Regions from separate parts of the Lysinibacillus sp. RC46 genome, predicted to be linked through region 2. Evidence: riboswitches for the same ligand, from Rfam matches in the RefSeq annotation. Region 2 holds a riboswitch; each other region holds the start of a gene.
The links. Region 2 has a riboswitch for thiamine pyrophosphate ahead of thiC (phosphomethylpyrimidine synthase ThiC). Riboswitches for the same ligand answer to the same signal wherever they lie in the genome.
Positions count from the first base shown of each region.

Region 1: another riboswitch for thiamine pyrophosphate. It lies ahead of thiW (energy coupling factor transporter S component ThiW); the one in region 2 lies ahead of thiC (phosphomethylpyrimidine synthase ThiC).
Region 3: another riboswitch for thiamine pyrophosphate. It lies ahead of thiM (hydroxyethylthiazole kinase); the one in region 2 lies ahead of thiC (phosphomethylpyrimidine synthase ThiC).
Region 4: another riboswitch for thiamine pyrophosphate. It lies ahead of thiT (energy-coupled thiamine transporter ThiT); the one in region 2 lies ahead of thiC (phosphomethylpyrimidine synthase ThiC).

Region 1 is NZ_JBGCCF010000005.1:176,054-184,491, reverse strand. It holds gene ABH966_RS06775 (ABC transporter permease) at 1-83, shown strand, start outside; gene ABH966_RS06770 (ABC transporter permease) at 80-877, shown strand; gene ABH966_RS06765 (ABC transporter substrate-binding protein) at 874-1,947, shown strand; gene ABH966_RS06760 (MFS transporter) at 2,449-3,645, shown strand; TPP riboswitch at 3,713-3,820, shown strand; gene thiW (energy coupling factor transporter S component ThiW) at 4,074-4,574, shown strand; gene ABH966_RS06750 (EVE domain-containing protein) at 4,656-5,135, opposite strand; gene ABH966_RS06745 (hypothetical protein) at 5,151-5,474, opposite strand; gene ABH966_RS06740 (MarR family winged helix-turn-helix transcriptional regulator) at 5,834-6,256, opposite strand; gene ABH966_RS06735 (VWA domain-containing protein) at 6,440-8,438, opposite strand, start outside.
Region 2 is NZ_JBGCCF010000015.1:101,019-109,456, reverse strand. It holds gene ABH966_RS14970 (helix-turn-helix domain-containing protein) at 1-150, shown strand, start outside; gene ABH966_RS14965 (catalase) at 608-2,113, shown strand; gene thiC (phosphomethylpyrimidine synthase ThiC) at 2,283-4,061, opposite strand; TPP riboswitch at 4,195-4,309, opposite strand; gene ABH966_RS14955 (AEC family transporter) at 4,608-5,537, opposite strand; gene ABH966_RS14950 (S-layer protein) at 5,931-7,835, shown strand; gene ABH966_RS14945 (response regulator) at 7,961-8,438, opposite strand, start outside.
Region 3 is NZ_JBGCCF010000002.1:308,114-316,551, forward strand. It holds gene ABH966_RS03365 (class I SAM-dependent methyltransferase) at 1-783, opposite strand, end outside; gene tpx (thiol peroxidase) at 873-1,376, opposite strand; gene ABH966_RS03375 (RDD family protein) at 1,865-2,482, opposite strand; gene sppA (signal peptide peptidase SppA) at 2,495-3,508, opposite strand; gene mbcS (acyl-CoA synthetase MbcS) at 3,789-5,378, opposite strand; TPP riboswitch at 5,608-5,706, shown strand; gene thiM (hydroxyethylthiazole kinase) at 5,796-6,551, shown strand; gene thiD (bifunctional hydroxymethylpyrimidine kinase/phosphomethylpyrimidine kinase) at 6,551-7,375, shown strand; gene thiE (thiamine phosphate synthase) at 7,365-7,997, shown strand; gene ABH966_RS03405 (alpha/beta-type small acid-soluble spore protein) at 8,230-8,438, opposite strand, start outside.
Region 4 is NZ_JBGCCF010000013.1:85,156-93,593, reverse strand. It holds gene ABH966_RS13740 (hypothetical protein) at 1-404, shown strand, start outside; gene map (type I methionyl aminopeptidase) at 431-1,186, opposite strand; gene ABH966_RS13730 (hypothetical protein) at 1,440-1,583, shown strand; gene thiT (energy-coupled thiamine transporter ThiT) at 1,708-2,268, opposite strand; TPP riboswitch at 2,399-2,507, opposite strand; gene ABH966_RS13720 (magnetosome magnetite crystal formation protein family) at 2,632-2,958, shown strand; gene ABH966_RS13715 (AAA family ATPase) at 3,171-6,251, opposite strand; gene ABH966_RS13710 (exonuclease SbcCD subunit D) at 6,248-7,405, opposite strand; gene ABH966_RS13705 (hypothetical protein) at 7,494-8,438, shown strand, end outside.

The DNA.
Region 1 (8,438 bases), on a different contig from region 2:
TTGCTGTTTTCTTAATTTTATTCATGGTCATCGTTATGTTAATTACAGGACAGAAAAAGGATAAAGGAGGTCGCGTACGATGAAAAAACTATCTGCTACAGCAAGAGTGTATTTAGCGATTGTTTTTATCGTTTTGTATGCACCTATCTTCTATTTAATCTTCTATTCGTTCAATAGTGGCGGATCAATGAATAATTTTGAGTCCTTTACGTTAGAACATTATAAAGCCGTATTTGAGGATTCACGTCTACTCGTAATTCTAATTAATACAGTGATCGTGGCATTACTCTCTGCATTGATTTCTACAATCATTGGGACACTAGGAGCAATTGGCATTGTCACTGTTAAAGATGCAAAAATGCGCAATACACTACTTTCTTTAAACAATGTGTTAATTGTGAGCCCGGATGTCATTATTGGTGCAAGCTTCTTAATTTTATTCACAATGATTGGTATTAAATTAGGATTTACTTCTGTGTTAATAGCACATGTAGCGTTCAGCGTCCCAATTGTTGTACTGATGGTCTTACCGAAACTATTAGAAATGAATAAATCATTAATCGATGCTGCATTAGATTTGGGAGCAACGAAAAAAGATGTCATGATGCGTGTTATTTTACCGTATATTCAACCTGGTATTTTTGCAGGGTTCTTCCTTGCCTTAACATATTCTCTAGATGATTTTGCGGTAACATTTTTCGTGACAGGTAACGGCTTTAGTACTTTATCTGTTGAAATTTACTCAATGGCACGTGCCGGTATTTCCTTAACGGTTAACGCTATTTCTGGTTTAGTATTCTTTGTAACGGTTATCGTCGTAGTTGGCTATTACTTCATTACAAGCCGCGCTAGTAAAAGAACGGGGGGAACTCAATGAAGCAATTAATTCAAGCAACAGTCGCAATCCTTGTCGTTTCCGCCCTTTTGTTCTATGCTGCTGACGCCCTAAGTGCCGGTGGTGGTAAAAGTGGTAAAGATACGTTAACGATCTTTAACTGGGGAGAATATATAGACCCGGATTTGCTGAAGCAATTTGAAAAAGAAACAGGCATTCACGTCATTTATGAAACGTTCGATTCAAATGAAGCAATGATGACAAAAATTCAACAAGGTGGTACAGCTTACGATATCGCAGTACCTTCTGAATATATGATTGAAAAAATGAAGGAAGAAAACTTACTTATTCCTTTAGATAAAACGAAAATCCCTAATTTTAAAAATATTGATCCTTATTTTTTAGATTTACCATTTGATAAGGACAATAAATATTCTGTCCCATATTTCTGGGGAACAGTCGGCATTGTCTATAATCCAAAGCTCGTTGGAAATTTAGACTTCTCATCTTGGAAGGACTTATGGGATCCTTCATTAAAGCGTAAAGTCTTTTTAGTAGACGGTGCACGTGAGGTGATTGGTATGGGCTTAAACAGTCTTGGCTACTCTCTCAACTCTTTAGATGACCAGGAGCTACGTAAAGCTACTGATAAACTAATCACATTGGCGCCAAATGTTAAAGCCATTATCGGGGATGAAATTACACCGTTGATGGTTAATAATGAAGCTACTGTGGCACTCACTTGGTCTGGTCAAGCAGCAGACATGTTATCAGAAAATGAAGATTTAGACTTCGCTGTACCAAAAGAAGGCTCAAACTTATGGTTTGACAATATGGTTATCCCAAAAACGTCAAAAAATATTGATGGTGCACATGCTTTCATTAACTTTATGCTGAAAGCTGAATCGGGTGCTAAAAACGCTGATTATGTAGGCTATTCTACCCCTAATATTGCAGCGATGAAGTTAATGGATAAAGAAGTTGTATCTGATAAACGCTTCTATCCTACTGAAGAACAACGTAAAACATTAGAAGTTTATAAAAACTTAGGTCCTGATTACTTAGGCAAATACAATGAGCTGTTCTTGGAATTTAAAATGAGTATTCGATAACCTATTTTAACCCATTTAAAGCTGTTCTCACGTTAGTAACGTTGAGAACAGCTTTTTCGTTTAGCTGAAGGTAAACTATTTTTAAAAATGGATAAACAAGCAAAATATCAATAAAAGATTCCTTTTATCGACTCATCTCTAATAGATAGGACTGATAATTGTTAAAACTATATCATGTTATAAGTTGATTGGAGTGGAGGCTGGGCGACTCTTGGGGATCAGCGTCACAGATGAGACCCTGAGCGAAGCGAAGCGGCTCATCGGACGCCCCCAGGAAAGCGCCCAGCCGGAACGGAAATCAACACCCCCACGTTATGATGTATATGATGCGCCCCCATTATCCTTAATAATAAACCTATATTTTACTAATCAACACGCTTATTTTATTTGATCAATAGAATCCTCATAACCTTACTACTAAATCTCAGACTTATAGTCAATAGCAAACGTACAAGCCTTGTGGTAGACTGTAGTATATTTGATTAAAGAAAGGGGTATTCGATGACCCAGCAGAAGTCTAACAAGGCGGCTTTGTATATTTTAATGTTTAATATGTTTATCGCAATGGGGAGTATCGGAATTATTATTCCTGTCATGCCTGATTATTTAAAACTATTTGGTGCTGCAGGACAAGTACTTGGCATGTTGATTGCAACGTTCGCCTTAGCACAATTCGTATTTTCTCCAATTGCTGGGAATCTTTCCGATCAATACGGTCGTAAAAATCTCATTATTTTCGGCCTTATCGTAACAGGACTTGCACAAATTGGATTCGGACTTTCTACAGATGTGTGGATGCTCTTCTTGGCACGCTTTTTAGGTGGCCTTGGATCTGCATTTGTGGCACCTCCTATAATGGCATTTGTGGCTGACATCACAACGTACGAGGAACGCGGAAAAGGTATGGGGATGATAGGGGCAGCAATGTCCTTTGGTTTTATGATCGGACCAGGTATTGGCGGATTCCTCTCAAAAGTTAGTTTGCATTTTCCGTTTTATACTGCTGGATGTGCAGCTATCTTAGCAGCTATTTTATCGTTCTTTTTATTGCCTGCTACAAAACCGAACACTGCTAAAAAAGCACAGAAGCAGGATAATCTTGCAAAGCAGATGGCCCGTTCAGTCCGAATGCCTTATTTTGTCATGCTAATTATCATGCTTGTATTCTCTTTCGGGATTGCTAACTTCCAAACAACATTATCATTATTTGTTACAGACAAGTTTAATTACACACCTACTGATATCGCCATTATATTAGTTATGGGCGGCGCTTTTGGTGTTGTTGTACAGATGTTTGTTATTACACCGCTGTTTAATCGCTTCGGCGAAATGAAAGTAGTGTTAGTCAATTTATTTATTGCAGCCGTTTCGATTTTCTTAATATTATTCGCATCTGGTTTTGCACTTATTTTAATTGTAGCGACCATCTTCTCTACAGCTACGACATTGATTCGCCCAGCCGTCAACACATTGATTTCAAAGCTTGCTGAGAATGAACAGGGCTATGCAGCTGGTCTGAACAATGCTTATATGAGTCTTGGTAATATGATTGGTCCAGCTCTAGCAGGTATATTATTCGATTGGAATATGAACAGTCCTTATATATTCGGGTCTATTATTTTAATGGCTTGTTTCTTCCTTGCCCTTATTTGGACAATGAAAAAAGCACCACATCTTATGCATCCTGATACAAAATAGTCTGAAAAGTTATTGACTATTTTTAGTAGTATGCTACATTAATATGTGAAAAACTAAAAATTCTATTAATTACCACTAGGGGAGTCTTTAAAAGGCTGAGACGTATATGATCATATACGGACCCTTTGAACCTGATCTAGTTCACACTAGCGGAGGGAAGTGCCGACACTTGCTTTTTACTATGTAGATACAAGGCCGCTTCCTATTGTTTTTTAGGAAGCGGCTTTTTTACGCTTTAGCGGCGGAACTCTCCTGTTTAGCGGCGCTTCTCATAGCCTTAACGGCGGAACTCCACTGTTTAGCGGCCGTTCTCTTTGGCTTAGCGGCGGAACTCCCCTGTTTAGCGGCGCTTCTCTTTGGCTTAGCGGCGGAACTCTCCTGTTTAGCGGCGCTAACTATAAAATTCACATTTCAAAGGAGTGGAAATTATGTCAATTCGAAAATTAACAATCATGGCCTTATTAGTAGCAATTGCCGTAGCAGGTTCTACCTTCGTTTCAATACCAACGGGGATTGCGCGTGCCTACCCTGTCCAACATGCCATTAATGTTATCGGTGCTATCATTCTTGGTCCAGTGCCTACTGTTATGGTCGCCTTTGTCACAGCCATTATTCGTATTTTAACAGGCACAGGCTCATTACTAGCTATACCTGGCAGTGTTATTGGCGCTCTATGTGCAGCTCTTGCCTATAAATACAGCGGTAAGCAATGGCTTGCAGGAGTCGGTGAAATGTTGGGGACAGGTATCATTGCCTCACTTATCGCAGTACCTTACGCGCATTTATTAATGGGGACATCCGTTGCTGCTTTATTTTTCATGCCAGCCTTTTTAACTTCAAGTACCATTGGTGCTATGCTAGGCATTGTCGTTGCTAGCAATTTGCGTAAGACAGTATTTGTAACTAACCTTAACACTCAGCTTAAATAACTTGATTTACAGCAATTTAAAAACGTTACTTTCTTTAATGACAATTAATTAAGAAAGTAACGTTTTTTGTTCCAACCTAATTCACCCATACTTCAACGGTAATCCCATTTCATGAGCAATTAATAAAAAGTCTTTTTTGCTTATTTCAAAATGACCAAATCTAAATTTATAGCCATATTTGGATTTGTCCTCTACAAACTCTAAATAATCTAAGATCCTTTTTATTGGCACAGCTTTTGCATCTTTATAAAAGTCTATATCTCTTCTAAAAGGAATAAAATTTTCTGCCATTTGGAACTCGTATATTCGCTCGTCCTTCACTCTTCCAATTGCGGTAAATGCTCTTACAGGCTCATTACCATCTAGACTTCTTTTAGGAGAATAATAAATGATCCAGTCTCCTTTTTGCATTCGTTTCAAAGGTCTTTCTTTACCATGGCATAACTGGCCGAATCCTCCCTCAACCCCTTTTTGCACATGATTAAGAGATACCACACCAATCCAATATTTCGTGTCTCTTTCAGGTGTAGGAAGGGAATTTTTATTAGGATTTAATGACATAGCTTCCGCCCCCTTTTATTTTGGAATCATCGCCAACGATTTTATTTTTTCATTTTCAAGAATCAACCTTTCTTCCAGAATCACTGGGTTTGGCAAACCATCCCAAGTAGTTAAAACTGTAGCAATACATTCTGTATCATCACCATCAATATTTTGGATAGTTAATTTAAAGCCTTTTGGCATAGGTGACGTGTAAAAGTTTTGTATTTCTTTTCTTCCTTTAAAAATTTCACCTTTAAAATTTTTTAATTCTCCATGATCTACATACATATCAGATAAATCCTGACCCTCTTCTTGCGCTCTTCTCAAATACTCCTTCATAACCTCTACTGCTTTCATTTCTCATCACTCTTTCTTTTTTATTGATATGGTTATCAATTATGCCTCGGCATAATTGTTGCTGTCGCTTCGCTTTCGCACAGATAAACAATGCGTCCGGATTCGGCTTTGTGCTTAGGCCTGCAGATGTTTTTTGTGCGAAAGCGTAGCGGAAGTGGCACCGTTGCAGGTCAGTTAGCCGTTATCGCATGGATGCGATGGTTTTAGGCTAACATCCTTTATTAACTCCTTTCCGAATCCGTGACATCCGCCGGAGGCTTTAGGCCAACACGAAGTTGGTCACTCAGTCGTTGCCACAGGACGTGGCGTTCTTAGACTGAGTTCCTCTATTTCAGCAGGTTGCTGAAAGAAGTTAAACCCTATTCACGATTTTCATATACTTTTTTCAATATGCTTTTCAACAGCTCTTTTTCTTCCAATGATAGTACGTTTAACACTTCATTCTCAGAAATCGAAAGGGTCTTCAATAAATCTTCTGCCAAATTTTCACCATGTTCCGTAAGGCATATTAAATTCTCTCTTCTATTTTCTGGATTTTTCTCCCTATAAACATAATTTCTTTCTTCTAGACCATCGATAAAAAAGCGGACACTATTTTTATCTAACTTTAAAATCTGCCCTATTTGAATTTGACTAAGTTTATTTTCTTTTACAGCAATCATGATCCCGACTTCTCTGGATTTCATTTGATATTTTTCACTAATATATTTCTCGAGGTTTTCCTCCAAAGCCTCTGCTAATTTAAAACTAAGAAACCCAAAAGAATTCATTATATTGGTCATGTCCAAACCTCCAAAATCTATAGTACTTAAAAGTGATAGTAATATTTTATTACTATCATCTATTATTGCATCTATGTATATTATTTACAAGTCATATTTTACCTTTCATGAATAATTCTCCAATCCAGTTGTTGAAATTACAAAAAAACGATGGCACATCTCTATGCACCATCGTTTTATCTGTTAGGATCGTTTTTTCATGCCCTTTAATAGCTGGGCAACATTTGTGTCCTCTGCCTGTATCTGTGTTTCCTCTACAGGCTGTTCTTTTTTCTTCGGCCTTGTTAGGAAGCCCCAACCAAAGCGTCGAATAGTAATATCTATGAAGAATAGTAGCATACCTGCCAATAAGAGCCATGTTGCAATATTTTGGCGTTCCGTACCTTTTTTAGTAAATTCACGGAATGCCTCGCTCGGTTCTTTTAAAACGGAGCCGCCTGTTTGCTTTGTTAGCTCTTTGACTAGCTTATCATTCACTGGGCGTAATTCATACTCAGCACTATAAGGTACACTTAAGCCTGCCTGGTAAATGGCATTTTCTTCATCGGCAATGCGGAAGAAGATGAGTCCTGGTTCTGCTTGTACGACTGCTCGAACTTGTGATGCTGAAATTGTTTCAAGCTGTGTATCAAGTTCTTCACCCGCTTCATTGACAGCAACAATATCTAAGAACGCCGCTTCATTTGTTGGGTCAGTGATGACAAATGAGCCGTCTGATTCTAGACGTACATCATAGGCAACATCATTATAGCTTGGTAGCATTTTTGAAATAAGCGTTTGCCAAAATGTGCCCCAATTTTGCCATCTTGCCCAGTCTCCTGTCCATTTTCCTGTCGAATCAGAAGTAAAGGCGAATGTTTTGCCAAGGCCATATTGCCATTCTGCAAGTACTGGATCTTCCTTCTCACTTTCTGCAATAACAGTAGCTCCTTGCTTTGCTGTCGTACCGATATAAGCGTTCATTTTAGGTACACCATCTGTAAATAATGTATTCCAGCCAGCTGCATTAAATATCGTTGGATAGAATGGGTTATCCTCAATATATGTGCGTGAAATCATGGCTGTTTCACGCGATAAAATAGAAGGGATTGTCTGCTCATCAACAACATCGTAGAAACGCCCACTGCCCATCTCGCTAAGCGCTTCAAGTAAGTTAGCATCTGCATCCTGACCAATTGCAACTGTTGAAAGAGTAATGCCATTCTCTTTTCCTTGAGCAATTAAGTCTTCATAGTTACCAGGCTGAGACTGACCATCAGTTAATAGAATAATATGCTTTCGCTGTAGCTTTAAATCAGCTAGATTTTCATAAGCTTTTTCTAGTGAGCCATATATTTCGGTACCACCCCCTGGCGTTACAGATAATATCGTATCTACCGCTTCTTCCTTATTGCTAAGTGGTCCTGCCTCAATAATTTCCCAAGGTCGATCATCAAAGGCAATAAACCCGAGTGTATCCTCTTCTCGTAGCAGTTCAACTGAACGAGCGGCCGCCTCTTTTGCGAGCTCTAGCTTTGCTCCAGACATACTTCCAGAGCGGTCAAGGACAATCACAAGCCCTAATGACGGTAATTGTTCCTTACCTTTAATCTCCATTTCAACAGGTAGTAAAGTTTCGATTGGTGTTTTAAAGTAGCCTCCTAAGCCAAAGCTATTTTCGCCACCGACCATTGTAAAACCGACACCGAAATTTTTCACTGCTTGCTCAATGACATTCATTTTTGCCTCGCCTACTAAATGTCCTTGCACATTATCAAAAATGATGGCATTGTATTGTAAATAACTAGAGAGTTCATTTGGCAGACTGTTAGCATTTACAACATCATAGGCAATTGATTGTTTGCCAAGCGCTGCTGCAATTGGTGATACCGTATCATAGCCATTAACAATTAGTAAATGTGGTTCACTTTGCACCATTGTGACGCTTGTTAATTTATTATTTTCAAAAATGGCATCCTGTTCGACCTGCATGATTGCCTCATATTTTACAAGCCCTTCAGCCGTCGCTGAATGTTTATATGTAAAAATATTTGACCCTTCTGCAAGCTCCACTGCTTCACGGTGAATAAGCTTATCGTTTTCGTATAGCAATAGCTCACCTTGTTCTGCTACAGTTGCATTTATTTCGGCAACTAGCTGCTGTTGCTCACCTACATAAGCAACTTGCGGTGTGACAAAGCTT
Region 2 (8,438 bases):
CGAATTCAAAATGCCACAAAAATGCTTGTAGAAACGGATTTTGCTATTAGTGAAATTGCCTATTTAAATGGTTTTGATGATTCGAATTACTTCATTAAAATTTTCAAACAACACATCGGAATTACTCCTCATCGTTATCGAAAAGCTTAAAGTTTCATTAAGTAACATGGAGTTGATTTTGTTCTAACTGGGAACTTGTGCGTAAGCGTAGCGGAGATGAAGGCTTTATCTTCGCGAGATCACATCGATATCTGATTATCAAGAGGTGGCCAAGCCTTCACTGCAATCAAGTATTATTTTCAATTATCATATCCTATTTTCAATAAGAATAAATAAACAAAGGAGTTCATTTTAATTTCTTTTATTCTTAAGCTCCCTCTTCTTCATAACTTATTTTTAAGTAATTCTCGAAAATGTTTAAAAAACCTAAATTAGTGGTAAAGGTTAATCATAATCCTTTTAAGTCTAGCATATATTTATAATTTATATATTACTATAAAAATTCTTTAACAATAATGATTATAATTTACTAGCAATTCTAGTTTGCGTTTGTTATAGTTATTGATGAAGAGTTTGACTCACAATTTTTCTTAGGAGGTAAACTAATATGACAAATGAAAATAATCGTAGCCGTCGTTTTACAACAGCAGGTGGTGCTCCAGTAGTAAGCAACCACGATTCTATGTCAGCAGGTCCTCGTGGTCCTCTATTACTTCAGGATGTATGGCTAATTGAAAAATTAGCGAACTTCAACCGTGAAGTTATTCCTGAACGTCGTATGCACGCTAAAGGTTCAGGTGCATTCGGTACTCTCACTGTAACGCATGATATTACTAAATATACAAAAGCAAAAATCTTCTCAGAAGTTGGAAAAAAGACTGAGATGTTTGCACGCTTCTCAACAGTTGCAGGTGAGCGTGGTGCAGCGGATGCTGAGCGCGATATTCGTGGCTTCGCACTTAAGTTCTATACTGAAGAAGGTAACTGGGATTTAGTTGGTAACAACACACCTGTATTCTTCTTCCGTGATCCTTTACACTTCACAGATTTAAACCACGTGGTAAAACGCGACCCACGCACAAATATGAAAAACGCTAATTCAAACTGGGATTTCTGGACTTCATTACCAGAGGCGCTTCACCAAGTAACAATTGTTATGTCTGACCGTGGTATTCCGACTGGATACCGCAATATGCATGGTTTCGGTTCTCACACTTATAGCTTTATTAATGCTGAAAATGAGCGCGTATGGGTTAAATTCCACTTCCGTACAGAGCAAGACATTAAAAACTTCACTGGTGCTGAGGCTGCTGAAGTAATCAGTAACGACCGCGAATCTTCACAACGCGATCTATATGAGGCAATTGAAAAAGGCGATTTCCCTAAATGGAAAATGTACATTCAAGTAATGACAGAGGAACAAGCTCGTGAGTTACCATATAACCCATTTGATTTAACAAAAGTATGGTATAAAAAAGACTTCCCATTAATTCCTGTGGGTGAATTCGAGTTAAACAAAAATGCGGACAACTACTTCGCGGAAGTTGAGCAAGCTGCCTTTGCACCATCTAACATTATCCCTGGTATTAGCTTCTCGCCAGACAAAATGTTACAAGCTCGTATCTTTGCGTATGCAGATGCACAACGCTACCGTTTAGGTGTGAACCACTACGCGCTTCCTGTAAATGCACCAAAATGTCCATTCCGTACGTTCCACCGCGACGGTGCTATGCGTTTCGATGGCAATCTTGGTTCAACTTTGGGCTATGAACCAAATAGCTATGGTGAATGGGAGCATAATTTAGACTATAAAGAGCCTGAATTACGTATTGACGGTAATGCCGGTATCCACGACTTCCGTGAAGACGACAACAACTACTTCGAGCAGCCGGGTAAATTATTCCGCCTAATGACTGCCGAAGAACAACAACGCCTATTCGAAAATACTGCTAATGATATGGCACCAGTTGAAGAGTTCATCAAACGTCGTCATATCCTGCACTGCTATTTAGCTGATCCAGCATATGGTGAAGGTGTAGCAAAAGCTATGGGTCTTTCATTGGAAGGTATGGATCTTTCAAACCCATACGAAAAACAACCAACAAACGTTTAATTTATTTCAGCAAACAAACATTTGCTGAGGCATAATTGATTTTTTCCACTTATTATTGATATCCAAATCCAACTTTTTACTCCATGTGAAGGGCAACTTCACATGGAGCTTTTTTATCTTAATGACCAAAAAAGGCTTGTGTCTAGTAGACACAAGCCCGCTCTAATAATTATTGATAAATTTGACTGCCTGCCTTTTTAAATTCCTTTGCCTTTTCCTGCATACCTTGGTGGATCGCTTCAGTCGTATTTAAATCTTGATCTTTTGCATAATTACGAATATCTTGTGAGATTCTCATACTACAAAACTTAGGTCCACACATTGAACAGAAGTGCGCAGTTTTCGCTCCTTCTGCAGGCAACGTTTCATCGTGGTATTCGACCGCACGCTCTGGATCTAACGAAAGATTGAATTGATCGCGCCAGCGGAATTCAAATCGTGCCTTAGATAGTGCATCGTCACGCTGCTGTGCTCCCGGATGCCCTTTCGCTAAATCTGCCGCGTGTGCAGCAATTTTATACGTAATAACCCCTACGCGAACATCCTCACGATTTGGTAAGCCGAGATGCTCTTTAGGCGTCACATAACATAGCATCGCTGTACCATACCAACCGATCATCGCAGCACCGATAGTTGATGTAATATGGTCATAGCCAGGAGCAATATCTGTTGTTAACGGCCCTAAAGTATAGAAAGGTGCTTCCTTACACACCTCTAACTGCTTATCCATATTTTCTTTAATAAGATGCATTGGTACATGCCCTGGTCCTTCTACCATCACCTGTACATCATGCTTCCAGGCAATTTGCGTTAATTCCCCTAGCGTATCTAGCTCCGCAAATTGAGCCTCATCATTTGCATCTGCTATAGAACCCGGACGTAAACCATCACCTAAAGAGAAGGCTACATCATAGGTTTTCATAATTTCACAGATTTCTTCAAAATGAGTATATAAAAAGCTCTCTTGATGATGATATAAACACCACTGCGCCATAATCGAGCCTCCACGGGACACTATGCCTGTTACACGATTAGCCGTTAATGGCACATAGCGCAGTAATACCCCTGCATGAATCGTGAAGTAATCAACACCTTGCTCAGCCTGTTCGATTAACGTATCACGATACACTTCCCACGTTAAATCCTCTGCCACACCATTTACTTTTTCTAGCGCTTGATAAATCGGCACCGTTCCTACTGGCACCGCGGCATTACGGATAATCCATTCACGTGTCGTATGAATATGCTTACCAGTAGATAAATCCATAATGTTATCAGCACCCCAGCGTGTAGCCCACGTCATTTTTTCTACCTCTTCTGCAATAGAGGATGACACTGCTGAATTGCCAATATTGGCGTTAATTTTCACGTGGAAGTTACGTCCAATAATCATCGGCTCTGCCTCAGGGTGATTAATATTAGATGGCAAAATAGCACGTCCTGCAGCGATTTCTGAGCGCACAAATTCCGGGTCCATATTTTCACGTATCGCTACAAATTCCATTTCTGGAGTAATAATTCCCTTTCGTGCATAGTGAAGCTGTGTTACATTTTTACCTTTCTTCGCGCGTAAAGGCTTTCTAGATAATTCCGGAAAAACATTTTCATTCATTCGCGGATCATCAGCTTTACGGAATCCATTATCTTCTGGCTTGATAGTACGACCTTCGTATTCTTCAACATCACCGCGTTCTTTGATCCATGCACTACATAAAGCTGGCAATCCTTTCGTAATATCCACCTTATACGCAGGATCAGTGTACGGGCCGCTCGTATCATAAACACGTACTGGCGCATTTTCCTCTTCACCAAAGCTTCCTGTCGTTGGACTTAGAGCAATTTCACGCATTGGCACTAAAATATCTGATTGAGATCCTTCTACGTAAACTTTTTTACTTCCTTCAAAACTAGACATAATCGTAATATTCTTGTCGCTAACTGTTGTCATAAACTACTTCGCTCCCTTTTACATTTATATAAGGACCGAATCTAGCTCACCCAAACAAAGACAAAAGCCGAATCCAAAAAAATTTGGATCCGGCTAAGAATGTAAAGGTATAGTTATTGCAAATAACATTGAGTGCAATAATGGTTAACTTTCCCACGCTGGTATGAGCCAGATCAGGTCCAAAGGGTCAAGAAACCTCTATGCGTTTCCCTCTCAGCCTGACTCATCAGACTCCCCTAGTTAATGCTATTAAGTTTGATGATAGTGTAGCAGATATTGTTAAGAGATGGAAGCTTCATTTGAATTATTTTTGGCTTATCATTAAAAGTTGTCGATGGTATTCATTAAAACTTGTGCCATGTATATTAGTTGATTGGAGTGGAGGCTGGGCGACTCCTCGGGGATCAGCGTCACAGATGAGACCCTGCAGCGAAGCGAAGCGAAGCGGCTCATCGGACGCCCCACGTTCTGCTAATAAACTTATATTTGTTAGATTCCACTTAAAATGAGAGGCTGCCATCTCTTATTCCAAATAGCACCTAGCAGTTAGGTAAACAACAGTTCCGCTACATAAATCACGATTGTCACTGTAATACAGCTTACAATCGTTGAAAATAAAACTGTTTGTGCAGCAGTTGCCGATTCTACGTCATATTCTAATGCCAAACTTGAGCTATTTCGCGACGTCGGGAACGAACTAGCTATAAAAAGTGATTGTGCCACGACACCGTCAAGACCAAGCGCAAAAATGATAAACAATGCTACGGTTGGCCCTATGACTAGTCGCGTAAAACAGCTAATGAATACCACTTTATTGAACATGGATTTGATTTCAAGCTGGGATAGTTGTGCCCCTAAAGTTATTAATGCTACAGCGATAAAGCCATCTGCCACATGATCTATCGGAATTCTTACAAACTGTGGAATAGCAATATTAAAATAGTTCATTGCCACTCCAATAATAAGTGCATGAATAATAGGCATTTTGAGGAAGTCTTTCACAATAGACATGCCCGATTTTGTTGAAGAGATTAAATTATACAAGCCGTAAGTGTAGGTCGTCATATTTTGAAATATTACAAGAATGACCTGAATTGCTACTCCAATCGGCTGGGTCACAAAAATCATCTGTGCAACCGGAATACCATAGTTACCTGAATTAATTAGGACAACACTATTTTTAAACACTGCCGCCTCTGTTTTTACTAAACCGAGTCCCTTTGCTAGAAAGTGACTAAGCACCATTTGGCTTCCGATAAAGAGTAGGATAAATAACGCAACTTCCCCAAGTACAGACAGCTCTATACTCGTTTCATATAAATTCACAAAAACAGCTGCTGGCATGAAACAATATGTAATAAGTTGGGATAACGCCTTTAAATTAAAGCGAAATTTCTTTTGTAAAACTGCGCCAAGTACTAGAAGCACTAAAATCGGAGCTACAATTTGAAAAAATATCATACCGAGATACACCATAGTGATGTCCCCCTTCCCTCTCCTATAGTAGTGCTGTTTTTATGCTTGGTCAATGTACTTCAAAATCAACTCACCGCTCATATCAAGGCATTTTTTCTGAACACATTGAACTAATACAGTGTCTTTAATAGATGGTAAAAGTTATCTTTCGGAACGTTATAGCGCTTGAAATGAGCGTGATTTCCGCACCAAATTACCAAGTTTCGCGCAAAAAAAACCGCACTTCACTTTCAGATTTTCTGAAATAATTAAGGATTCTTAAAAACGAACGATACAGAAAAAGGGACTACATTTCATTTAAGAATAATAAATAGTAAAATATACCCTTTATGTACTAAATTAGAGAAATATATGATATATTATCCATTAAATACGATGATCGGAGTGACTAAAATGAAGAATAAAGTATTAACGACTTTTATGGCAACTGCTATTACAGCAACCCTAGTATCACCAATGTCAACTGCAGATGCCGCTTCAAATGATTCATCTTTAAACCACTCAATTCAAATGGATGGGCAGGTAGCTGCAGCCAAAACAAAGGGGCAAACTGTTACCATTAACAACGTCACTAAAGAGAAAGTACTTACATCCAATGGCCAATTTAAAATTAGTCAGTCGCTGAAACCTCTCTTTAAAACAGCGAATAGCACTGCATTGAAGAATGCCCAAGCTACAATTGTAGTAAAAAACGGCGAAATTACGAGCATTACAGAACTAACATTAACTAAAGCTGGCACTGACAATAAAGCGGTATATTTTGATGGTGGTGACGCACAAATTGAAGGAAGCCTAACTGTAAATGCGGATTATGTAAAGGTTCAAAATGTAAACATTAAAGATAAGCTTATTGTAACTAATCTTGTGAAGAAGGCCATTACAATTGATAACGTTGCTATTGGGGATACAATTACTTTTAAGCCTTTATTGACTAGAAATATTAATTGGTTAAATGTTTCCCTAAAAGATATTAAATCTCCAAACATTAACTTGGAGCGCACTAAAGTAAATGTGACTTCTGACAAAGCTATTTCAAAAATCGATGTAGTTGGTAAAGTTGCAGCATTTGAAGTTACAGCCAATGTTGATAAGCTTACAATCGATGTTGAGAATGATTTTAGCCTTTACGGAGAAGGTAAAATTGAACAAGTGATCGTCAAACACGGGGCAAAGGTGGCATTAGATTCAGGACACCTAATTAACAAGGTGCAGGTGGATGATAAAAAAGCCTCTGTGATATTACCTGTGGTGAATAAAAATGAGCTTAGTAATTTAGTAGCTATACCTCCGTACGTTGCCGTATCCGTTAATGGATATGACGTTTTAACAACTGAAAGATGGACGACGCAGGCTGAACGTACAGCATTCGAATATGCCTTAAGCAGCGCAAGAGCAGTAGCTAATAATTCCAACGCCTCTCAGGAACAAGTAAACAATGCTATTACACAATACAGAATTGCATTAACCGTTTATCAAGCTGTGCAAAAAAATGGAACAAAATATGGTTATAGCGATAAGTCTTCATTACAATCAACGATTAATTCTATTCAGTATGTAACGGTTTCTTGGAACAATGGTAATGATATAGCATCATATGTACCTTGGACGACGCAAAGTGAGAAGGATGCTCTTACCTCTGCCGTTTCATCGGCTCAGTACGTTGTAAATAATAGCTATGCAACGCAGTCTGATATCACCAATGCTATTAGCAATTTAAACTACGCTATCACTGTTTATAAGAGCGCTCAAAAATATGGTACTTATCAATACAATGCCGATCGATCTGACCTTTTATCACTTATTAACTCTGTTCAGTATGTAACCGTCTCTGTGAATGGATCTGAACTATCCTCCAATGTAATTTGGACGACGCAAAGTGAAAAAGACGCTCTAGTTTCTGCTGTTTCATACGCACAAAGTACTGCAAATAATAGTTCTTCGTCTCAATCAGATATTTCGTATGCATATAGTTACTTATATAATGCCATTTCAACATATAGGGGTAATTATAAATCAGGTGCGAATTATGGGAATTACGTTGATAAATCTTGGCTAAAGTCACTCATTAATTCTGTTCAGTACGTAAAAGTTTCTGCGAATGGAGATGGCTCTGATATCCCCTATTATGAAAGGTGGACAACAGCACGAGAAAAACAGGACCTAGAAAAAGCAGTTGATTACGCCCAATCTGTTGTTAATAACTCCTATGCATCTTCGTACGAGGTGACAGATGCTATTAACAGTTTAGACAGGGCCATCAAAATCTATAAAGATGTCCAACGTTCAGGTAAACAATAAAAATTGAAAGGACTTGGCACAATGCCGAGTCCTTTCATGTTGAGGAAAAACAACTATTGTATGAATAAAATTAAGTTGTCCTATTAAATATAATATGGTTCTTCAATCTCATATAAAATCAAATCTCAACCCAAAATATCTACCGGCGAAATCATACTCATTTTTCTCCAGTCTTTATACCATTCTTCAATTTCCTCTCTAGGCTCCATCGCTAATTGCTCCTGCAGCATTTTTTTTAATAGCCAATATTGCTCCTCTACTGCAGCAACGTTGTTCAGTAAATCATAGAGCTTCATCAAGGTGAAATAGCTTTCTTCCTCATCAGGTGAAAATAATTGAACTTTTTCTTGCACCTTCACAGCAGCTTGATAGTCTTTATTTTTTATATAGAACTCACTTAATTGTTGAGCATGGCGCAACCACAATCGTCTTAGTCGCTCTTTTTCACTTTCTGACCATATATAACCGTCATCACCTAAATAATCGCCTGTATAAGCTTGGAATACACACTCATACTCCTCTATCGTTCCCTGATCAAGTGGAGGCAAAGATTTTAATTGAGTTAGCCATTGCTCTACATCAATTACCACATTTTCTAGCAAT
Region 3 (8,438 bases), on a different contig from region 2:
AAGTGCTTTATTGGCGAACATTGTATCTGGTAATTGAATAATCGCTTGAATCCAAGCATGCTTTTGAATGTATTTATGCAGTTGTTTCGACTGCTCAGACTCGAAGAGATGGGTTGGTGCTAAGAAAAATAAATAGCCTCCATCCTTCGTGTAATTAATGGACTGCTCAATAAATAAGTGATGTGCATAACTCATTCCTTCTGAAGCGCATAGTTCATAATCTAATGCGATATCTTCATTCGGATAATACCCGACCGGTAAATCACAAACAACAGCATCTGCAGGATTTACTAATAAATCTTGTAAAGCATCTTGACGGAATAAGGAAACTGGCTGCTCTGTCAAATCAGCTGTAGCTGCAGCTATACGAATAAGTAGCTCATCAACTTCTACACCTGTTGCTTCTGTTTTTCCGTCTAATAAATTCATAACTGTTAATAGTAAATTTCCTGTACCTACTGCTGGATCTAAAATAGATATTTTTTCTGTTTCTAGACGCTCCGCAAATAGTTGCTCCACAAAATAACCAACTAATAACCCAAGAGTATCAGGTGTCATTTGGTGATTCGGCTGAGAACCTTTTCTCATCCCCTTTAAAACAGCAATTTGAATCGCTTTGCGCACATCTTCCTTTGTAGCACCTTCTTGTGAAAAATTAACTTCCCCATCTAGCCATGCCTCTAAGCCATCTAAAATACCTTCTAGCAATGTAACATTATGTTCTTTTTCTATTTTTTCAGCATGTTCATTTAGCATACCAAATAACTTTTCGATATTTTCCATACACAACTTCCTTTCACGCAGAAAAGAGCCGTGACAAAAACTTGTCACAGCCCCTTTGTCTAGTAATATCTTAGCCTAAAATCAATAAATTATGCTAGTGCTTTGACAGCTGCAATTGCCGCTTCATAGTTTGGATGGTCTGTTGCTTCAGGAACATATTCCACATATGTCACTTTGTCATTTGCATCCACAACAAACACCGCACGTGTTAGAAGGCGTAATTCTTGGATGTAGACACCATATGCTTCACCAAATGAAAGGTCACGGTGATCTGATACTGTTTGAACAGCATCAATGCCTGCTGCACCACACCAACGTTTTTGAGCAAATGGAAGGTCAACAGATACAGTATAGATAACTACATTGTCACCTAAGTTTGCTGCTTCTTCATTAAAACGACGTGTTTGTGCATCGCAAACACCAGTATCTAATGATGGTACAACGCTAAACAAACGAATTTTCCCCTCTGAATCTTTTAATGTAACAGGTGATAGATCATTCGCTAATACAGTAAAGTCTGGTGCTTTGTCTCCAACTTTTACTTCGTTACCTACAAGTGTTACTGGGCCATTTTTAAATGTTACTTGTGCCATATAAACGCCTCCTAATCTTCATATGTACATAATATTACTAAATAGAGGGAATTAATTGCAACTCAGACAACTTATCAAAAATAGTTTTGAAAAAATCATTTCGAACCTATTCATCCATATTTGATTTAGGTTGCATCATTTTCCAAGCTTATCTCTATAATGTAGGGTTGATTTCCGTTCCGGCTTGGCGCTTTCCTGGGGGCGTCCGATGAGCCGCTTCACTCGCGTTGCTCGCTCCAGGGTCTCGGGCCAACAAGAGGTTGGTCACGAAAGCGTTATCACAGGACGTGATGGTTTTAGCCTTCGTTCCTCTATTGCTAATCCCCAAGGAGTCGCCAAGCCTCCACTACAATCAACTTTATCCATGGTATACGTTATTATAAATGCATCCTAATTATTGGATCTTTTTCCCAACGAACTAACTATTAATCACCTCTATCATCACTAAAATAAAGAGCTGTCTCACCGTAATGAGACAGCTCTAGTCATTATTCTTCGTTATGTTTCTCTAGCTTTTCAGGTTCTGATTTTTCCTCTAGAGGTACAGATTCAACCTTTTCCTCTTTGATTGGCAAAGATGGTTGCACAATATCTTTTTCAATATATATTTTTTCATGAACGACTGTTGTATCCGCAAAAAAATCATGTATACCTTGATTGTTCGGTAGAATGCCTACAAGAATATAAAGTGGCATAAAAATGCTGTTGATGATACGCCCAATCCAATCACGGAATAACACGTCTGACCATGTCAGCTTCTCATGTTTTAATGAAATAACACGTAATCCTAATATCATTTTCCCTAATGTTTGCCCAAAAAATTTCGTCATTAATACGAAATAACTGTAATAAAGAATAGCGGATATAATCGAAATCGGTGCATACCACACTGTGTCAGATAATGACCAATCCATTAAATAAAATATTGGGTTAACGAGAATTCCACCTACTGCTGCAATAATAATTCCGTCTATGAAAAATGCCCAAAAACGCATCCAAAAGCCTGCCGTTTTCAACGCATAATTTTTATTCGTAATTGGCTTATCTATTAGGAACGTATTCTCCATAGAGGGTGAACCTTGCATAACAATATCATTGTTTGTCATTGTACTCCCTCCTTAGTTTTCGCCATATAAGTACATCATTTTTGGTGCTTTATATTCTGCCATAATTTTCATCAGCATTTTTTCCTCTGCTGAGGGACCAAACATGGATCCAATTTTCATCCCAACATATGATGGCCAACCACCCGTATCATATGAATACTCAAATAATTCTGCGTCCTCTAAACCAAAGTCTTTACGCATTGCAGTAATTGCTGCTTCCTCATCGCCAAGCTCATCTACTAAGCCCGATTCAAGAGCCTTCTTACCACTAAGAATTCGACCATCGGCGACTTTTTTCACATCTGCTTCAGACATATTACGGCCTTTTGCCACAATATGAACGAATTCCTGATAAGTTTCATTAATCATGTCTTGCATCATAGCACGCTCTTCCGCTGTCACTTCACGCATTGGGCTAAGCATATCTTTATGTTCACCAGATTTAAACGTTTCATATTTAATACCAACTTTTTCTGCTAACGCCTGATAATTAATAGATTGCATAATGACACCAATCGAACCTGTAATTGTATCACGTTGCGCAAATATTTTATCTGCTGGCGCTGAAATATAATAACCACCTGAAGCTGCCATCGAATCCATAGTTACATAGATTGGAATTTGTCGCTCTTCTTTAATTTTCATGAGTTTTTTATAGATTTCAGCTGATTCCTTTACACCGCCACCTGGTGAATTAACACTTAAGACGATACCTTCCACAGTCTCGTCATTTAAAATATTATCTAATTGATCTAAGAAAAATTGGTGATCATAAGAAACCGATTGCCAAAATGTACTTGAGCCAACATTTTGAATCGTTCCATCAACCTTTAAGTATGCAATACGTTTATCCATATCGCCACCTTCTTTAACCTTTTCCATTACAATTAAATCGTTTCCATCCATTAAGCTATCAAAATTACTAAAGAAATTCGATTTAAATATTGCAAAGATAGTGTTGATCCCTAATGAAAACACTAATAGTACACCTGCAATTATTAAAGCTGTCCACCTTTTACCATTCATATCTTTCCATCTCCTCATAACGTTATACGATTGATATCCTAATTTGTTTCATACTTATTGCAATAATATGGCTTATCACCATAACATAGGGGTTGATCTCTGTTCCGTTTTAACAAATATCACTCCTTAATTTAAGTAAATAACCAATACTATGCAAAAGCTTTAACCAATTTAACCAACTCAACCTATTCAACTTATACTACATTATCTAATATTAAAAAAAAATCAAAGTTCATAAAAAAAGCAGGAACTTTGATTTTCGACATTATTTCCTAGGAAATTAACGATGATTAATATAATGGATTTTTTCTTGCTCACGTAATTCGACACGGCGAATTTTGCCTGATGTAGTCTTTGGTAGCTCAGTAACAAACTCAATAGCACGAGGATATTTATAAGGGGCTGTTAAAGTTTTCACATGGCTTTGTAGTTTTTTAATAAGCGTTTCATCACCAACTACACCATCAGAGAGCACAACAAATGCCTTCACGAGATTTCCACGAATTTCATCTGGACTCGCGACTACGGCAGTTTCTTTTACCGCTGGATGCTTCAATAACGCATCTTCTACCTCAAATGGGCCTATCGTATATCCAGACGAAATAATAACATCATCCCCACGTCCTTCAAACCAAAAATAGCCATCTTCATCTTTATATGCACGATCTCCTGTAATATACCAATCGCCTCTAAATTGTAAATTTGTACGTTCGGGATCGTTTAAATATTTCTTAAATAACGCGGGTGATTCACAGTGTACAGCAATATCTCCAACTTCTCCAATTACAGTGGGATTTCCAATATCATTAATAATTTCAACAGTATTACCCGGAGTAGGCTTACCCATTGAGCCCATTCTAGCCTCCATCCCTACCATTGTTCCAACAAGTAATGTATTCTCTGTTTGTCCATAACCATCACGTACTTGTAAATTAAAGACTTCGGAAAATACTTTTATCACTTCACTATTTAAAGGTTCACCCGCTGACACAGCCTGACGTATCGTACTTAAATTAAAGTCTTGCAAATTTTCAAGACTTGCCATAAATCTGTATTCGGTCGGTGTGCAACACAGAATATTTATATTAAATTTTTCAAGCAATGCAAGGTATGTTGCCGCATCAAAGTGACCTTTGAAAACAAATGCTGTTGCACCACTTCCTAAAGTAGCAAGGAACGGAGTCCAAATCCATTTTTGCCATCCTGGTGCTGCTGTAGCCCAAACAATGTCACCTTCTTGTACACCTAACCAATTTGGAGCAGTAGTTCGCAAGTGCGCATAACCCCAGCTATGTGTATGAACCGCTGCCTTTGGATTGCCTGTTGTACCACTCGTATAAGCTAAAAATGCAATGTCTGTACTCTTAGTCGGCGTAGAACTTATGTAAGTCGTCGGTTGATTTTGCATTTTTTCAAGCAGCGGCTGCCAAGGTTCCTGTGCATGACCAATGACAAATTGCTGTATTTCTTGTAATTTCCCCACATTATCGAATTGTTCAATATAAGGCTCAAATGCTACAACGCCTTTTGCATCGGCATGATTGATTCGATATTCAATATCCTTAGTTCTCAGCATTTCTGAGCTAGGTATAATGGTTAAGCCTGCCTTTAAGGCAGCAATATAGACGATATATGCTTCAACTGATCTGGGCACCATGACCAAAATAACATCACCTTTTTTTAAACCTTGAGATGTAAATACATGTGCTGCCTGGTTCGCCTTTTCAAGTAAAGCTCGATATGTTAAGTACTGGATTTCCTCATCTTCGTTATAAACTAATAATGCATTTTTAGTAGAATCCTGTGCATATTTTTCAATTTCCTCTGAAATGTTATACCATTCTGGTGCGATTAAATCTTCTCTTTTCATGGCAAATGCCCCCTTTTGTACGCTCATTATAAAACTCAATTTTTATCATTTTCAATGGAATTCACTCCAATTCATTAAAGTCGTGACAACTATCATGTTCTGCTATATGGCATCAGTCACGTATTAGTACTATCAATTTCGACTTAGCTTTAGTGCCGTTTTCGCAATGAAGAAAAAAACTCCCTATTGAACACAAGTGAATAATATGGTACATTTTGGTCAACTAAAAGCAAGATTGCAGGGGGACTCATTTAGAGTTGAGAAGGTAAAACCTGACCCTTTGAACCTGTTAGTTAATACTGACGTAGGGAGCAACTCACATCTATTTACTGATGAAAGGCTCTTTTGCGTGTTTTTTTCTACACGAAAAAGAGCCTTTTTTGCACGCTTACGTCCATCCAACAAGGAGGACTTAAAATGGTATTTCATACTATCCGTAAACAAAATCCACTTATTCATTGCATTACTAATTATGTTGTGGCTAATTTTCAAGCAAATGGCTTATTAGCAATAGGCGCTTCACCAGTTATGGCAGATGACAGTCATGAGGTTGAAGAAATGGTCGCAATTTCCTCAGGCTTATTGATAAATATCGGTACCCTTAACGAGCGAATGAAAGAATCAATGTTACTTGCTGGAAAAAAAGCAAATGCCCTTGGTATTCCCGTCATTTTAGATCCTGTTGCTGCAGGTGCAACAACTTACCGGAAACAAACGGTACAACAATTACTTGAGGAAATAAATTTTGCGGCTATTCGTTGTAATATCGGAGAGCTTGCAGCTATAGCCGATGTAGAATGGCAACAAAAAGGCGTAGATAGTGGGAGTGGTTCAATTTCTTTAGAAGTTGAGGCACAAAAAGTAGCTCAACTCTACGATTGTATTGTTATTGTGACCGGCGAAAAGGATTTTATTACTGATGGCGAACATCAGCAATGGGTTACAGGTGGAAATTTTCAAATGACAGAAGTTACTGGAACAGGTTGCTTATTGAGCGCCATTTGTTGTGCATCCTACGTCGCAGGAAATAAACCATTCGACCAATTGGTAGAAACATTATCGCTTTATAAAAAAGTGGCTGAACAAGCCGCTTCTTCTACTTCATACATTGGCGATTTTCAAATTGCAGTATTGAACGAACTACATCGCCTTTCCAAGGGTGGTGAACAATAATGCATATTGTAACAACAATTGCTGGTTCTGATAGTGGTGGCGGTGCAGGCATACAGGCTGATTTAAAAACATTTCAGGAATTAAAGGCGTTTGGAACGTCTGTTATTACAGCTTTAACCGCTCAGAATACACTTGGTGTATCGGATGTCTTACCAATTGAAGTTAGTTTTGTTGAGAAACAACTCCAAGCGCTAGTCGAGGATTTTTCAATAAGTGCCGTTAAAACCGGAATGCTGTTTTCCTCTGAAATAATTCAATCAATTGCACAGATTTTAGCTGAAAGAAATATTCCGCTTATAGTAGATCCTGTCATGATTGCAAAAGGCGGTGAAAGTTTATTACAGCAAGAAGCAATTGAGGTATTACGCAGTTGTTTGCTTCCTTTAGCAACAGTCGTAACACCGAACATTCCTGAGGCAGAAACCCTTTCTGGAAGGACAATCAATTCTTTAACAGATATTAAAGAAGCAGCTAAGGTCTTATTACTAATGGGCGTTCAATGCGTCATTATTAAAGGCGGTCATTTAGAGGATAAATGTTATGCTACTGATTATGTATTTTTCCAAGATGGTCGATCATTTTCCATGCAGTCCACTCGTATTGCAACAAAAAATACGCATGGTACAGGCTGTACGTTTTCCGCTGCATTAACTGCTTTTATTGGTCAGGGACTACCTTTAGAAGAAGCGATTGAGGAAGCTAAAAAATTTATTCAATTAGCAATAACTCATGATTTATCTATTGGTAATGGACATGGTCCTACAAATCATTTTGCTTATCAAAACTTGAAGGATTCCTGCGAGGTGATTATTCATGAAACGTGACGATCTACAGCTATATTTTATAATGGGTACAGGTAATGTTTTCAAACAAGAGCCATTAAACGTTTTAGAGAAAGCTCTGCAATCTGGAATTACTATGTTTCAATATCGTGAAAAAGGACCAAATACATTAACTGGGCAAGCATATGAAGATTTTGCTCGCAAATGTCAAAAGCTCTGTCAACAGTATGATGTTCCGTTTATCGTCAACGATGATGTCGAGCTAGCTATAAAACTTAGAGCGGACGGTATTCATATTGGGCAAGAGGATTTTCCTGTGTCGACGGTGCGTAATAAAATTGGCAATATGATTTTAGGTGTTTCTGTTCATTCACATGCTGAATTACAAACTGCTCTACAATATGGTGCTGATTATGTAGGAATTGGTCCGATTTTTTCAACCACTTCTAAAAGTGACGCCAATCCTCCTAGTGGGACTGATTTTTTACAGCAAGTTAGGCTACAATATCCTGAACTCCCTATCGTTGCAATTGGAGGCATAAACTGCTCGAATGCTCCTACGGTATTTAAAGCAGGTGCGGATGGAATAGCAGTTATTTCTGCCATTTGCCAAAGTGAGGATATTTCAAATACAGTCTCTACATTTAAATCATTTGTAGGATAAAGTGAACGTTTTTACCCCACTGATTATTAGTCTTCACCAATCGGATTTTTACGGGCAGTTAGCCTCACCTATTTCTTTGCTCTCATTGAATTGAAATGGGAGGACCTAACGTTTCTCTTTTGATATAGATAAATTACTGCCCGTTAATACGGGATAAAAATTAAAAAATTTAAACAAACTAAAACCAGTGCCTTTTACGGTCACTGGTTTTAATTTTTTGCTGATTAAGCAATTATTGGTTGTTTGGCATACCTTTTAATTGTGATTCAGCCATTTGTACAAGACGTTTAGTGATTTCACCGCCAACGGAACCGTTAGCACGAGCTGAAGCGTCAGCTCCTAATTGAACACCAAATTCTTGTGCAATTTCGTATTTCATTTGATCTAGAGCGTACTCTACACCAGGTACTGCAAGTTTGTTTGAACTGCGATTTGTTGAAG
Region 4 (8,438 bases), on a different contig from region 2:
CGTTTGCTTTAGTACTGTATTTATTTAAGTTGTACAAAACGTACCCTCTCAGCAATAATTCACTCACAGGTCGTATACCCTTCTCGATTTATTTAGCCTGGGTTACATTTAGCCTAATGACAAATGTAAGCTTTACGCTAACATCTTATCAATGGAATGGTCTTGGCCTTAGTGATCCACTTTGGGCAGTTATTTTACTAACAGTTGGAGCAGCAATAGCGCTACATATTGGATTCCATTATTTTGATATTATCTACCCAAGTGTATTTATCTGGTCCTATATCGGGGTCGCATTACATAATGGTTTTGATGAGCTACTTGTGACAACTGCAGCCTTGTTTTTATGCGGAGTGCTACTTGTCGGTATATTATTTATTAAAAAAAATCCTGCCTACCAAAAATAAATTGGTTAGCAGGATTTTTAGCTTTTTTATTGTTCATCTAGAGAAGTTAAAATAATTGGTTTGTCTTTAGTAACGATAATTGAATGCTCGATTTGAGCAACTAATGATTTGTCTGGCGTAACGAATGTCCAGCCATCACCTGACTCTACAATATGCTCCGCTTTCGCTGAGATAAATGGCTCGACTGCAAGCACCATGCCTTCTTTCATAATTGTTGAATCCCAAGCATCGTAGTAGTTTAAAATATGATTTGGCTCATCGTGTAAAGAACGACCTAAACCATGACCTGTTAGGTTCATAATCACTGTTAAATCATTGGCATATGCTTCACGCTCAACAGCTTTACCGATTTGGTTTAATTTTGATCCAGCTTTTACTTTTGTCATCGCACGGTCGAAAGCACTTTTAGCTACGCGACATAACTTTTCTTTATCCTCATAGCCATCACCAACTACAAATGAAATGCCCGTATCAGCAAAATAGCCATTTAATGAACCAGATACATCAATATTTACGATATCTCCCTCGTTAATCACACGTTTACCTGGAATACCATGTGCGACTTCCTCATTCACACTAATACATGTGTATCCTGGGAAATCATACTCCCCTTTAGGTCCAGAAATTGCTCCTGCTTCTGCAAACATACGACCTGCAATTTCATCTAATTCAAGTGTTGTTACACCTGGTTTTGTAGCAGCCTTCATTGCCTCACGAATTTCAGCACAAATACGGCCGATTTTTTTAAATGCTTCAATCTCTTCTTGCGTTTTTACAATCATTTTTAACGTCCCTTTCATCTAATGTCTATTCATTAATATAACATAACTTTTTATACAAAAAACGCTAAACGCTTTAAATATTATATGCCATCATGAATTGTAAAGTGCTGAAAAACAGGCTCTTCACTATAGCGTGGGGTTGATTTCCGTTCCGACTGGGCGCTTTGTAGCTGACGCTTTGCTTTCGCTACAGAAACACATTTGTTGCTGTCGCTTCGCTTTCGCACAGAGCAAAGCTTCCTGGGGGCGTCCGATGAGCCGCTTGGGCCAACACGATGTTGGTCACGAAGGCGTTATCACAGGATGTGATGGTTTTAGCCTTCGTTCCTCTATCGCTAATCCCCAAGGAGTCGCCCAGTCTCCACTCCAATCAACTATATCCATGGATACGTTTTAACAAATGCCATCCCTATCTAGCTCTAAAAATCCTCCGCCTTTTGGATTCTTTTTAGGGTATAAAAGGTGGGTGTTCTAGTTTCAATATTAATAAAAACCCTCCACTTATGTGAAGGGCATAATCATTATGATTTTCGTTGCATTAATTGAGGTGCTGCTGTAAATAGTAGAACACCGACAATCGCTGTTAAAATCGTTGCTGGTAGCATATATGTTCCATTGTAGATGATTGAATAAATCCACGCATTTTGATCGCCAGCATACTCTGAGAAAAATACAGCGCCCGCAATGGTATGTGCTGCATAACGTAAAAAGCCCGCTAATACAGTTCCTACAATAATATAAAGTGCCATTTTCTTTTTGTTTAAATCTTTGGCAGCATCGAGCACTGGTCGGCGAACAACGGCCGCCAAGCCTACTACTGTAAAGGCAACACCATAATCAAGTAATCCTTGTAGCCAATGTATAATATAGGCGCCAAACATTGTTTGCATCACACCAATAAGTAATCCCGTTGTCAGGCCAGGAATAAGGCCCCAGCGGAATGCTATTAAAATTATTGGTACCATCACTAGACTAACAGAGCCGCCTTGTGCCCATACTTTAAAGGAAACCTGATCTAGTACAAGGCCAATCGCTGCGAATATCGCAATCTCCACAAGCATTAAAAGTTTTTTATTGTCCATAAGTATTCTCTCCTTTGTTCCGATGTAGGATACAAGAGCAGGAATAGAAATCAGTTGGCAAATATGTCCCTATCTGGCATCAATAAAGATAAAAAAACGATGCCAGGACAGAGCCTCACATCGTAAAAGTGTCGGTTTCTATCCACAATCCCTACGCAAGTGTTAACTTACAGGTTCGAAGAGTCAAGGCATTACGTGCCCAGTCTCAGCTGACATCATCAGCTCCCCTTGTGGTCGTTACATCTTAATTTAATTGAACAACCTCATTGTACGCAAACACTGTTACGATTACAACCTCTTCCACATTTTTTTTTGAAACTTTATCGTTTTTCATGCGTAAATATTAAAAAAGGAGGTACTACTATGGAGAACCAAAAAATTTTATCTGCCTTTAGTTATCTCAGTATTTTATTCGCACCCTTTATTGTGCCATTAGTCGTTTACTTTGTTACAAAAGATAGCGACGTAAAGAGGCACTCTATTCGAGCACTGATTTCGCATATAATTCCAGTCGCATTCGGAATCATATTCTTTGCAGTCTTTGTCTTCTCAACTTTATCATTCAACACCAATTTTGACGGTAGTAATAATTTTCTTATCATTTGGTTTGCTTCATTCGCAATTTACATTCTCGTTTCATTAGGAGTCGTTATTTGGAATATTGTTCAGGCTGTTCGCGTGATCCGATAAGTTTCATCTCAACCTCTCCTTAAACAGATAGTACTTAAGGAGCTGTTATTTTGTGAAAGTATCTAAAGTTGTTAAAACCGCTGTAAAATTAGCACCTATCGTTATCCCGATTGTCAAAAAAGTAATCGCTGCAAAAAAAGGAACAAATCCTAACGTAACAAAAAAATAACAAAAAAGGCGTATTTCCACATAAACAGAAATACGCCTCTTTGTTATTTCACTTCAAAATATGTTTGACTGTGACCGTTCATTGCTTTTTCAACATGCAACACAGCAGGCATTGTAGCTTTTAACTCTGCAACGTGTGAAATGACTCCAATCATGCGTCCGGAATCTTGTAAATCAATAAGCGTATCAATCGCCTTATTTAATGCTTCTTCATCTAGAGAACCGAAGCCCTCATCAATAAACATCGTTTCAATGCGGATATTACCTTGAAAGCTTTGAATGACATCTGCCATCCCAAGGGCAAGACTTAAAGAAGCATTAAACTTTTCTCCCCCTGATAGTGTTTTCACATCTCGTAATTGATCTGTATAAGCATCATACACATCTAGTCCAAGCCCACTTTGCTTAGCATGCTTTTCTAAGCGATCTGAACGTCGTAGCTCAAATTGACCGTTGGATAAATGATAAAGCCGGACATTTGCTGCCTCTGTAATTTTATCTAAATAATTGATTTGAATATAACGCTCAAAAGACAGCTTTTTCGCATTCTGTCCATTTAACATTGCATAGAGCTCCTTCACTCGTCCTGCCTCTTTTTCAAGTAAATGAATCTCCCGTTCGGTCTCCTCAACTTTTTCGATAAAGTCTACACAAGCCTTCGCAAATCCTTCCATTTGCTGCAATACTTTGAAGGCTTCCTCATATGTGACACGCAGCATCCCTAGCTTTTCTTTCATTACCGTTAAATCTTGTTTCTCTTGCCCTTTAAGGTGCTTCTCGCCCTCAGTAATTTGTACCTGTAATGTGTGGATTTGTAGTGCATAATCATTGCAAGCCTTCCGTAAAGCTTCTATTTGCAGCATGCTCCGCTTCCCAGTAGCAAATTCTTCATAGTTTTCAAAGCCCGCTTCCGTCATACTTACTGAAAATTGCTCGCGCTTTTCATCCATTTTCAGCTTTAATTCCTCAAATGCCTGTTTCGCTATTTCTACGGTCATTCTAGCATTATTTGCTGCTTCCTTGGCAGATTGCAGACTTTGTTGGCTAATATTCCACGCGGTTTGTAACGCAACCTTTTGTGACCCTATTTCAGCGATTGCCTGTTTCAATGCTTGCAGCGTCTTAAGATTTTCTGGAATATGCTTTTGCTGCTCTTCCACAATTGCTTGTTGCTTAGTCAATTCCTTTGTCTTCTCAGCTAAATATTGCTCTAGTTTTAATTGCTTTTCTTGTAGCTGCTCCATTCGTGTACGATGATCTTTTTGTTGCATACGTACATCAGACAATTGATTGCTCACTACTTTTAAGATTGTTATTTGTTGCTCTACGTTTTGCAAGGAAGCTACAATTTGTGTTTGATTCGATTGATCAATCTCATTCGTCTCTATCTGTTCTAGCGCCTCTTGTAGAAGATGCTTTGTAGAGTTCAATAAAGCTTCTTTTTCTAAAAACTTGCGCTCATCAGTACTAGCCTTTCCTCGTAAAGCCTCCACCTCTGCTAATTCGATCATCTCTAATTGCTCACGATGTGTTTCGAGATGTGTTGTACTACCGCACACTGGACAAGGCTCTCCGTCCTTAAGTTGCTGTGCTAAAATACTTGCCTGACTCGCAATCCATTGTTGCTCCAGCTTTTGAAGAGCCTGCTTACTTTCTTGATAATGGACATTAGTAGTGGCTACATCCTGCTCTGCCGTTGCAACCGCTCTCGTATATTTTTCAACTTGCGCTAGTAACGATACTTGCTCTTTTAGCTTCGGTAGCTGTTCTAAATAACTTTCATATGGCTGAAGTTGATTTTCATATTGTTCAATTGTTTTTGCTAATTGCTGAACTTGCATTTGTCCTGTTTCTACGATTTTACTATTATCGTCTACTGCTAGCTTTGCTGTTGCAACATATTGTTCAGTTATTTGCATTTGCTGCAGATTATTCTCATACGCCTCGAATGTCGGCAATAATGCTTGTAGCTGTAATTCCTGTTGTAGAACATGTTGACGCTCAGGTTCTTTCGCCTCTTCAACGTTAAACTTTTCCTGTGCTATTTTTAACTGAGCTTCTGTGTTTTTCTGCTCTGTCATCGCTTGCTGATAGGATTGTTCTTTACGATTTTGCTCAGCACGCAAATCGATACATTGTTGCTCAAGTATGACAAGACGCTCTGCCTTCTCTGCTAATGCAATTTCGCGTTCTTTTGCGCTATATATATCTTGTTCTTTTAGCAACGCTTGTAGGTGATTCTGACGATTAGTTTGCTCATCAAATTGCTCATTCAGTGTTTTCGCTCTACTATAAAATTCTTGCTCTTTTTGATGATGTGCATAAGCCTCTTTATAGCGTTGCTGTTCCAATTGTATACATTCCGTATAATAGGTCTGCTCCTCTTCCAGAGCCTTCTTCAGCTGATGCATATTTTCAGTATTATTAGTAATGCAAGTAAATAAAGATGACGAACGCTGTGGTAAAGCGCCTGCAATTTGGCCAAGAAGATGTTCCTTTAATTGTTGAGCACGCAGTAAATCACTTTCCGCTTCTTTTCGTTTCGCATCAAGTCTTTTTGTCATCGCACCAAAGCGATCTGTTTTAAAAATTTTACGCAAAATAACTTCTTTATTCGTAGAATCTGAGGTTAACAGCTTGCGAAATTCACCTTGTGGCAGCATAACAATTTGACTAAACTGATCCTTTGTGAGGCCGATAATATCCTGTAGCTTTTTATCTACCTCAAGCGTTTGCTGCTTTTCTACAATACTATAATCAAGCGTGTCTCCTTTGATTTCAGCCAGTTCAATTTTCTTACCAGTAACACTTTTGTTTGTTGCTTTAATATGACCTGGCTGACGTAAAATTTGATAGACTCTATCATGCATTTCAAAAACGAGCTCCACTGCAGTATACATATCATCATCTGCAAACCCACTTCGTAGCATAGCAGTATCCTGACGATCTTCACCGCTACCCGATCCGTAAAGTGCATAGCATATAGCATCAAAAATCGTCGTTTTCCCAGCACCTGTTTTTCCAGAAATCGCAAATAGACGATGTTCACCTAGCTGTTGAAAATCAATAACCTCTGTATTTTTATATGGACCGAATGCAGTAATCGTTAACTTTAAAGGCTTCATTTTACTGTCTCCCGCTCCTCATCTAATAATTCTTGTAGCATTTCTGTAAATAGACGCTCTGTATCTTGATCTGGCTGTACGCCAATTATATCTGTAAAAAATGATCGGAATAAATCGATGTCTTCTATTTTCTCTGTCTCAATCGTCTGAATTTCATGTGATACCTCTTGGCGTGCTACTTTTCGCTCAACATGCATCGCATTAGGAAACACCGTACGAATACGTTCCATCGGCGAAGTTACTGACGTAGCATCTGTTAGTCGTACAAATACATAATCATCACTAGGTGGTAATTGCAATAAATCATCCATTAAGCTCTCTACCACACGTAAATCCCGTCTCGCTATAAGCTTACGTTTTGTGACAGTGATTTCTCCTTGTGCATCTAGCTCCACTATTAAAAAGCCCTTCTCATGTAAGTGCTCAGATAATGAATACTTCAATGGAGAACCGGCATATCGAATCGTTTCATTCAACACAAAATGTGCTTTATGCAAATGTCCAAGTGCTGTGTAATGAAAAGGCTTAAACAATGCTGCATTTATGCAATCCGAGCCTCCTATTGATAAAGGTCGCTCAGAATCACTCGTATTCGCTTCCTCTTCTCCATACTTCGTCACAAAGGCATGTCCTACAAAAACATTACGTTTTGTTGAATCTAAACTTTGTCCAATATGGTCGACAATTTTTTCCATCGCCTCTTGATGAGATCGAATGGAATCATCCTCTAAAATAGTCCGTACTGAAGCCGGCTCTGCATATGGTACGAGATGAAAATGTACTTCACCATACTCATCATTTAAAACTACCGGTGCATGATCTTTCGTAAATTGGCCTTTAATATGTAAGCCACTATCACTCATTAAACTACTGCCAAAGTTCAAGCGACCTGCACTATCGTGGTTCCCCGCAACCGCTAACACGGGGATTTTTTTATCAAGCACAATTTCCGCCAAAATATCATTTAGTAAATTCACTGCCTCAATAGGGGGCATCGAACGGTCATATAAATCACCTGCTATAACGATAACATCTGGTTTTTCCTCATCTATGGCTAGCATAAATTGCTGTAAAATATATTGTTGATCCTCCGTCATATAGACGCCTTGTACAAGCTTTCCTAAATGCCAATCTGCTGTATGAAATATTTTCATTCTTTGCGCCTCCTGTCTATTTCATTTTATCACGGCTGATGGATTGATTGTTTTTCCTTTTATTAGTTTGATAAAGGTTCCTCATATAATGTGGGAGCTGAGGTGTTGGGGTATCCGTCGCTCCGGTTCTTTCCATCGCTACGGGGGTTCCTTCCGGCGCTTCGGCAATTCTAACCATCGCTTCACAGATTTTTTCCGTCGCTCCGGGGGTTCTTTCCGTCACCCCGGTTTTATCCGTCGCTCTGACGATTCTTTCCGTCGCTTCCACTGTTTTATCCGTCGCTCCAAAGATTTATTCCGCCGCTCCGGGGGTTCTTTCCGTCACCCTGGTTTTATCCGTCGCTCTGACGATTCTTTCCGTCGCTTCCACTGTTTTATCCGTCGCTCTGACGATTCTTTCCGTCGCTTCCACTGTTTTATCCGTCGCTTCAAAGATTTTTTCCGTCGCTCCAGGGGTTCTTTCCGTCGCCCCGGTTTTATCCGTCGCTCTGACGATTCTTTCCGTCGCTTCCACTGTTTTATCCGTCGCTTCAAAGATTTTTTCCGTCGCTCCGGGGGTTCTTTCCGTCACCCCGGTTTTATCCGTCGCTCTGACGATTCTTTCCGTCGCTTCCACTGTTTTATCCGTCGCTTCACAGATTTTTTCCGTCGCTCAGAGGGTTCTTTCCGTCGCTTCGAGGGTTCTTTCCGTCGCCCCAGTTTTATCCGTCACTCTGACGATTCTTTCCGTCGCTTCCACTGTTTTATCCGTCGCTTCGGCAATTCTATCCGTCGCTTCGAGGGTTCTTTCCGTCGCCCCGGTTTTATCCGTCGCTCTGACGATTCTTTCCGTCGCTTCCACTGTTTTATCCATCGCTTCAAAGATTTTTTCCGTCGCTCAGAGGGTTCTTTCCGTCACCCTGGTTTTATCCGTCGCTCTGACGATTCTTTCCGTCGCTTCCACTGTTTTATCCGTCGCTTCAAAGATTTTTTCCGTCGCTCCAGGGGTTCTTTCCGTCGCCCTGGTTTTATCCGTCACTCTGACGATTCTTTC